One region of the Frateuria sp. GZRe14 genome, then DNA from elsewhere that is predicted to be linked to it. Evidence: predicted binding sites of a transcription regulator. Region 1 holds the regulator's gene; each other region holds the start of a gene.

The links. Region 1 encodes sigma-54, which starts transcription at its own class of promoters, with help from an activator protein. Its sites were predicted from a motif close to TGGCACGNGCNTTGC; they were not measured.
Region 2: flgB (flagellar basal body rod protein FlgB) is a predicted target of sigma-54. The motif match lies at 1,177-1,191, and genes of this name have one in related genera.
Region 3: fliE (flagellar hook-basal body complex protein FliE) is a predicted target of sigma-54. The motif match lies at 1,140-1,154, and genes of this name have one in related genera.

What each region holds. Positions count from the first base shown of each region.
Region 1 is NZ_JBHZGJ010000001.1:730,039-732,296, forward strand. It holds gene hpf (ribosome hibernation-promoting factor, HPF/YfiA family) at 125-448, opposite strand; gene ACFWZ1_RS03215 (RNA polymerase factor sigma-54) at 580-2,019, opposite strand; gene lptB (LPS export ABC transporter ATP-binding protein) at 2,120-2,258, opposite strand, start outside.
Region 2 is NZ_JBHZGJ010000001.1:954,493-956,750, reverse strand. It holds gene ACFWZ1_RS04255 (flagellar hook assembly protein FlgD) at 1-300, opposite strand, end outside; gene flgC (flagellar basal body rod protein FlgC) at 310-732, opposite strand; gene flgB (flagellar basal body rod protein FlgB) at 732-1,136, opposite strand; gene ACFWZ1_RS04240 (chemotaxis protein) at 1,336-2,258, opposite strand, start outside.
Region 3 is NZ_JBHZGJ010000001.1:972,032-974,289, reverse strand. It holds gene fliF (flagellar basal-body MS-ring/collar protein FliF) at 1-728, opposite strand, end outside; gene fliE (flagellar hook-basal body complex protein FliE) at 776-1,099, opposite strand; gene ACFWZ1_RS04325 (sigma-54 dependent transcriptional regulator) at 1,304-2,258, opposite strand, start outside.

The sequences.
Region 1 (2,258 bases):
GGCCATCCGCCCGTGGCTTGGTATCTTCCCCGCGCTCGCGGGGAAGGCTCGGCTTGCGGCATCAAGCTTCGAGCAAAAAAAGACCCGCCACCGGGGCGGGTCTCTTTCGCAGGAGCCGGACGAATCAGCCGATCTGGCGCGCTTCGCGCGCTTCCTGCTGATGCTTGTCGGTCACCTTGTCGCGGTGGCGGCGCAGTTGCGCGGCGAGTTTGTCGAACACCATGTCGATGGAGGCATACATGTCGGCGCCGCAGGCCGCCGCATGCAGGGCGGCGCCCGTGGTGCTGAGAGTGGCGTCGGCGCAGTGCTGCAGCTTGTCGATCGACAGCACCATGCTCAGGCCCAGGCACCTTTCGTCGAGGCGGGTCAGGCGATCGAGCCGGGATTCGGCATGCGCACGCAGGGCGGGGGTGACTTCGATCTGCTGGCCGGTGAGTTGGAACTGCATGGGGCGCCTCCTCTGGTACAGGCCGCCGTGGGGCGGCGGGTTCGCATGCCGGTGATTGGTGCCGGCATGCCGGTCTTCATTCGGTATGGGATCGTTCGGGCCGGTTCCAAGTGGTGGGTTTCAGGCGCCGGTCAGCCGGCGCGTTGTCGCTCGCTCGAGCTGGGGATGCGCAGAGCCTCGCGGTACTTGGCCACGGTGCGACGCGCGACCTGGATGCCCTTGCGGTTGAGCTCCTCGGCCAGGGCCTGGTCGGACAAGGGCTTGCGTGTGTCCTCGCCGTCGATGAGCTTCTTGATCATCGCCTGGATGGCCGTGGCCGAAGCGCCGCCGCCATCTTCGGTGGAGACGCCACTGGAGAAGAAGTACTTCAGTTCGAAAGTGCCGCGCGGCGTGTGGATGTACTTGCGCGTGGTCACGCGCGAGATGGTCGATTCGTGCATGCCGACCTCTTCAGCGACTTCGCGCAGGACCAGCGGGTGCATCGCTTCCGGGCCGTAGTCGAGGAAGGCGCTCTGGCGGCGCACGATCGCATCGGCAACCTTCAGCAACGTTTCGGCGCGCGACTCCAGGCTCTTGATCAGCCAGCGCGCCTCCTGCAATTGGCCGCGCATCCAGCTGGCGTCCTCGCCGCGCGCCTGCGCGATCAGGCTGCAGTAGTGCTGGTTGAGGCCCAGCCGCGGCTGGCAGTCGGGATTGAGGCTGACCTTCCAGCGGTTGCCTTCCTTGTAGGCGTAGACGTCCGGCGCCACGTACTCGACCGGCGTCGCGTCCAGCGCGGCGCCGGGACGCGGGTCCAGGCTGCGGATCAGCAGCGCCGCGGCTGCGACGTCTTCCTCGCTCGCGCGCAGCTTGCGCGCGAGCTTGGCGACGTCGTTGCGTGCGAGCAGTTCGAGCTCGCCGGCGACGATCTGCAGAGCGAGCCCGCGATGCGGCGTATCGGCATCGAACTGCTCCAGCTGCACGCGCAGGCAGTCGCGCAGGTCCAGGCTGGCGATCCCGGTGGGATCGAAACGCTGCAACTGGCGACGCACCGTCTCGATTTCATCGATCGTCGCGTCGAGGTCCGCCGGCAGCGCGGCGAGCACGCCTTCGATGCCTTCGGCAAGGTAGCCGTCGGCGTTGAGCGCATCGATGATGACCGTCGCGATCAGCCGCTGGCGCGTGTTGAACGGCGAGAGGTTCAACTGCCACAGCAGGTGTTCCTGCAAGGTCTCGGGCGCGGCGTTCTGCGGTTCGAAATCCTCATCGCCGCGGCTGCCGGAGGGCGCGCTGCTGCCGAGCGAGAAATCGATCGGCGCCTCGGCTGGCGTGTCGGTTTCGCCCCAGTCCGCGACGTCGTCCGCGTTGTGGTCGACGGTCGGCGCTTCGGCCGGGGCGGCGGAGAAACTCTCTTCCTCGGTTTCGCCCGGCGCCGATTCCTCCTCGAACTCCAGCAGCGGGTTGCCCTCGGCGATCTGGCGCAGTTCCGCTTCCAGCTCCAGCTGCGACAGCTGCAACAGCCGGATCGCCTGCTGCAACTGCGGCGTCAGGGTGAGCTGTTGGTTGAGTCGGAACTGGAGCCCGGGTTTCATGCCAGCCGTTGCGGAGAGACTTGCGGTCATCCTACCCCGGTGGGTGTGACGCGACCATAGCGATGGCAGGCTTCGACGGGCCGTGCGTCACATCACCGCTTCAGAGCTTGAATTCGCGTCCCAGGTAGACCTCGCGCACCTTTTCGTCGGCGAGGATGTGCGCCGGCGTGCCGCGCGAGAGCACCTCGCCGTCGTTCAGGATGTAGGCGCGATCGCAGATGCCCAGCGTCTCGCGCACG
Region 2 (2,258 bases), 220 kb from region 1:
GACCGCCGAGGGCACGGTGACGTTGCGCCCGACCATGCTGGAGGCCTGCAGCAACTGGTTGCCCTGCATCGACTGCGACAACGCGTCGAAGGAGGTCTGCAGGTTCTGCGTGGCCGAGACCTGGTTGATCTGCGCCAGCTGGCTGACCATCTGCGAGGAATCCATCGGCTGGGTCGGATCCTGGTTGCGCATCTGCTGGATCAGCAGGCTCAGGAAGTCGGCCTGGCTCAGCGTCTTGGTCTGGCCCAGCGCGCCGGCGGTGCCGGCGGCGTTGCTGGAGTTGATTGCGAGGTCGCTCATGGCCGCTCCTTACTTTCCGAGGTCCAGCGTCTTCTGCATCAGCTGGCGCGCGGTGTTCATCACCTCGACGTTGTTCTGGTACGAACGCGAGGCGGAAATCATGTTGACCAGCTCGTCCACCGGGTTGACGTTGCTCTGGTAGACATAGCCGTCGGCATCGGCCAGCGGGTTGCCCGGCTCGTAGCGGCTGGTGATCGCGTTCGGGCTTTCGGTGACGCCGAGCACCTTGACGCCCTCGCTGCCGGCTTCGGCCGGCTGGCCGTCCAGCCCGTTGCGGATCGCCGCGAACAGCGGCTCCTTGGCGCGGTAGGCGGCATCGGGCGTGCTCGCCACGCTGTCGGCATTGGCCAGGTTGCTGGCCACGGTGTTGAGCCGGGTGGACTGCGCCGCCATGCCGGAGCCGGCGACGTTGAAGACGTTGAAAAGCGACATCAGCCCTGGCCTCCGGTGATCGCGGTCCGCAACATGCGGATCTGCGCGGTGATGAAGGCCATGCTTGCCTGGTAGTGGACGCTGTTGGCGGCGAAGGCGGCCTGTTCCTGCTGGGCGTCGACGGTGTTGCCGTCCATGCTCGGCTGGGTCGGCACGCGATAGGACAGCGTGTCGCGCGCCTGCGCCACCGGATCGATCTGGCCCTGGGTCGGCGCGGCCAGCGGCAGGTTGCCGTCGCCGTTGCCGCCGGCGGCGGCCAGTGCCTTGCGGAAGTCGACGTCGCGGGCGAGGTAGCCGGGCGTGTCGGCGTTGGCCAGGTTGCTGGCCAGCACTTCGGTACGGCGCTGCCACAGCGCGAGCGCGCCGGTGTGCATGCCGAACAGGTTGTCGATGGGTTGGCTCATCGCTTGCCTCCGCGGTCGATGTGTCCGCACGGGGCTTGAGGCAAGTTGTGTGCCATGGGGGCGCGAAGCCTCGCCGCAGCTGGCTTTGCGCGGGCGCCGGGGTTTACGTCCCCGGCGCGGAGTCGGTTTTCCGACGGTCCTTCAGGGCGGGCCTGAAGCCGACCGTCAGGCCGCCGGAAACGGTTGGCTGACGCCTACCCTAGGCGAGCCCTTCCTCGGGCAGCAGGTCGATGACCGCCTGCGCCAGCAGGTCCGGCTGGAACTTGGCGATGAAACGGTCGGCGTTGACCTCGCGCACCATCGCCTCGTTGAACAGGCCGCTCAGCGAGCTGTGCAGCACCACCTTCAGGCGCCGCAGCGTGGGCGTTTCGCGGATGGCGCGGGTCAGCGCATAGCCGTCTAGCCGCGGCATCTCGATGTCGGACACCACCAGGTTGACGCCCTCCCCCGGCGGCGCCGCAGCCAGCTCGGTCAGCCGATCGAGCGCCTCGCGTCCGTCCTGCGCCACCACGCATTCGATGTTCATCTGCTGGAAGATGCTGATCAGGCGGCGGCGCGCGACCACCGAATCGTCCGCCACCAGCACGCGGCGCGGGCGCAGCGTGTGGGCGCCTGCGGCGCGCTGCATCTGGGTGGAGAGCTCGCCCGGTGCGCCGTCGATGCTCGCCAGCACGTGTTCCACGTCGACCACCGCCACCAGCGCACCGTTGATCCGGGTCACCGCGTTGACGCGCGGTCCGAAGCCGAGCGCGGCGCTCGGCGCGACCAGCGACTCGCCCTCGCAATGCACCATGTTCCTGAGGTCGGACACCAGGAAGCCCTGCACCGTGCGGCTGAACTCGGTGACCATCAGGTGCGCGGACGGCTCGGCGACCAGCGCCGGATAGCCCAGCGCGGCAGCCAGGTCGATCACCGGGATGGTCTGCCCGCGGTAGTCGCAGCTGCCGGCGATCAGCGCGTGGGCGCCGGGCATGCGTTCCAGCGGCGGGCGGCGCAGCACCTCGCGCACCTTGAACACGTTGATGCCGAACAGCTGCGCATCGCCCAACCGGAACAGCAGCATCGCCACCCGGTTGTGCCCGGCCAGGCGGGTCTGGCGTTCGACGTTTTCCAGCAGCGCGC
Region 3 (2,258 bases), 240 kb from region 1:
GCCAGGCGCAGGCGGCTGTCGCCGACGGCGGCGGCGCTGTCCGGGTCGCTGCCGGTGAGCAGCTGGCCCTGCTGGTCGATCACCGACACCTGCTTGGCGTCCAGGTCCGGCACCGAGGCGGCGACCAGATGCACGATCGCGGCCACCTGGCTCGCGTCCAGTTGCCGTCCCGGATAGAGCGTGACCAGCACCGAGGCACTGGCCTCGCGGCTGTCGCGGATGAACGCCGAGGGCTTGGCCAGCGCCAGGTGCACGCGCGCGGCGCGCACGCCCTGCAGGCTGCCGATGGTGTTGCCCAGGTCGGTCTCGAGCATCTGCTGGTAGCGCGTGCGCTCGGCCAGGTCGCTCATGCCGAACGGCGAATCGGCTTGCGGCACGGAGTTGGTGGCGGTGCCCTGCGGCAGCCCCTGCCCGGCCAGGCGCAGGCGTACCGCAGCGAGGTCCGAGGCCGGCACCATGATCGAGCTGCCGTCGTTGCCGAGCTGGTAGGGCGTGTTGGTCGACTGCAGCGCCTGCGTGATCGCCGCGGCGTCCTGCTGGCCGAGGCCCGCGTAGAGCAGGCCCCAGTTGGGTCCGCGCGACCACAGCACCACTGCCACGCCCAGCGCCACGGCCGCGGCCATGCCGACCAGCAGCAGCAACTGGCGCGAGGCCGGGCTGCGCGCAAGCTGCTTGAGATCGAAGCGGTTGGCAGAGCTGTCAGTGGTGGCGATGGCGTTGTCAGCCATGGGAACGAATCATCCGTAAAGCAAAGGGGAGAACGTGTTGCCGGCGGTCAGACCGGCATGTTCATGATTTCCTTGTAGGCATCGACCAGCTTGTTGCGCACTTCGGTCATCGTGCGCAGCGAGAGGTCGGCCTTCTGGATCGCCACCATCGTGCGGCCCAGGTCCGCGCCCGGATCGCCACGCTCGAACGCCGCCGCCATCTGTCCCGCCTGCTGCTGGCTCTGGCCGACGCTGCCGATCGATTCCTTCAGCAGCGCGCCGAAGTCCGCCTTCGCCGCCGGCGCCGCCTTCAGCGCGGTCTCCGCCGGACGCACCTGGCTGGAGATCTGGCGCATCTGGGCGAGCAGGTTGTTGACGTCGATCGTGCTCATGTCGGGTTTCCGGCGCGTGGCAGGTTCTGGGGGTATGACTGCACGAGGCGTGCCACGGGGAGGGGGAACGGAAAACGGGAAAACGTGCGGGTCCAGGCGGCGTGCGATGCGGACAGTGGCCGGGCGGAAACGGATGTCGGCGGATGCGCGGGCCGCCGAACCGGCGCGCGGCCGACGCCCCCGTTCCCCTTCCCGTTTCCCGCTTTACGCGGCCAGGCTGTTCTGCAGGCCGTACTTGCGCAGCTTTTCCACCAGCGTGGTGCGCTGCATGTGCAGCAACTTGGCCGCGTGGGCGACCACGCCGCCGGTGACGTCGAGCGCCTGGCGGATCAGGCCCACTTCGATGTCGGCCAGGTGGTCCTTGAGGTCCAGCCCGCCCTCGGGCAGCAGCGTCGCGTCGGGCGACACCGCCACGGCGGCGGCCATCGACGCCGGCATCGGCGCGCCGTCCATCAGCGCAAGCAGCGAGGCGCCCTGCGCTTCCTCCACGGCCTGGCGGCCGCGGTACTTCTCCGGCAGGTCGCTGGCGCGGATTTCGCCGTGCGGGTAAAGGATCGCGAGGCGCTCGACCAGGTTGCACAGCTCGCGCACGTTGCCCGGCCAGCCGTACTGGTGCAGCGCGTTCACCGCGCCGGCGGAGAAGCGCACGCTGCCCAGGCCGCGGCGGGCCAGGCGCTGGTTGAATTCGCCGATCAGCACCGGCAGGTCGTCCAGGTGCTCGCGCAGCGCGGGCATTTCCAGCGGGAACACGGACAGGCGATAGAACAGGTCCTCGCGGAACTGGCCGCCGGCGATCGCCTGCTCCAGGTTGCGATGGGTGGCGGCGATGATGCGCACGTCGCAGCGCTGGCTCTTGGTGCCGCCGACCCGCTCGTACACGCGCTCCTGCAGCACGCGCAGCAGCTTGACCTGCATGGTCAGGCTCATGTCGCCGATCTCGTCCAGGAACAGCGTGCCGCCCTCGGCCATCTCGAAGCGGCCCTTGCGGGTGCTGATCGCGCCGGTGAAGGCGCCCTTCTCGTGACCGAAGAGCTCGCTTTCCAGCAGCTCGGCGGGGATCGCGCCGCAGTTGATCGCCACGAAGGGCTTGTCGCGGCGCGGCGAACACTCGTGGATGGTGCGCGCGACCATTTCCTTGCCGGTGCCGGACTCGCCCAGC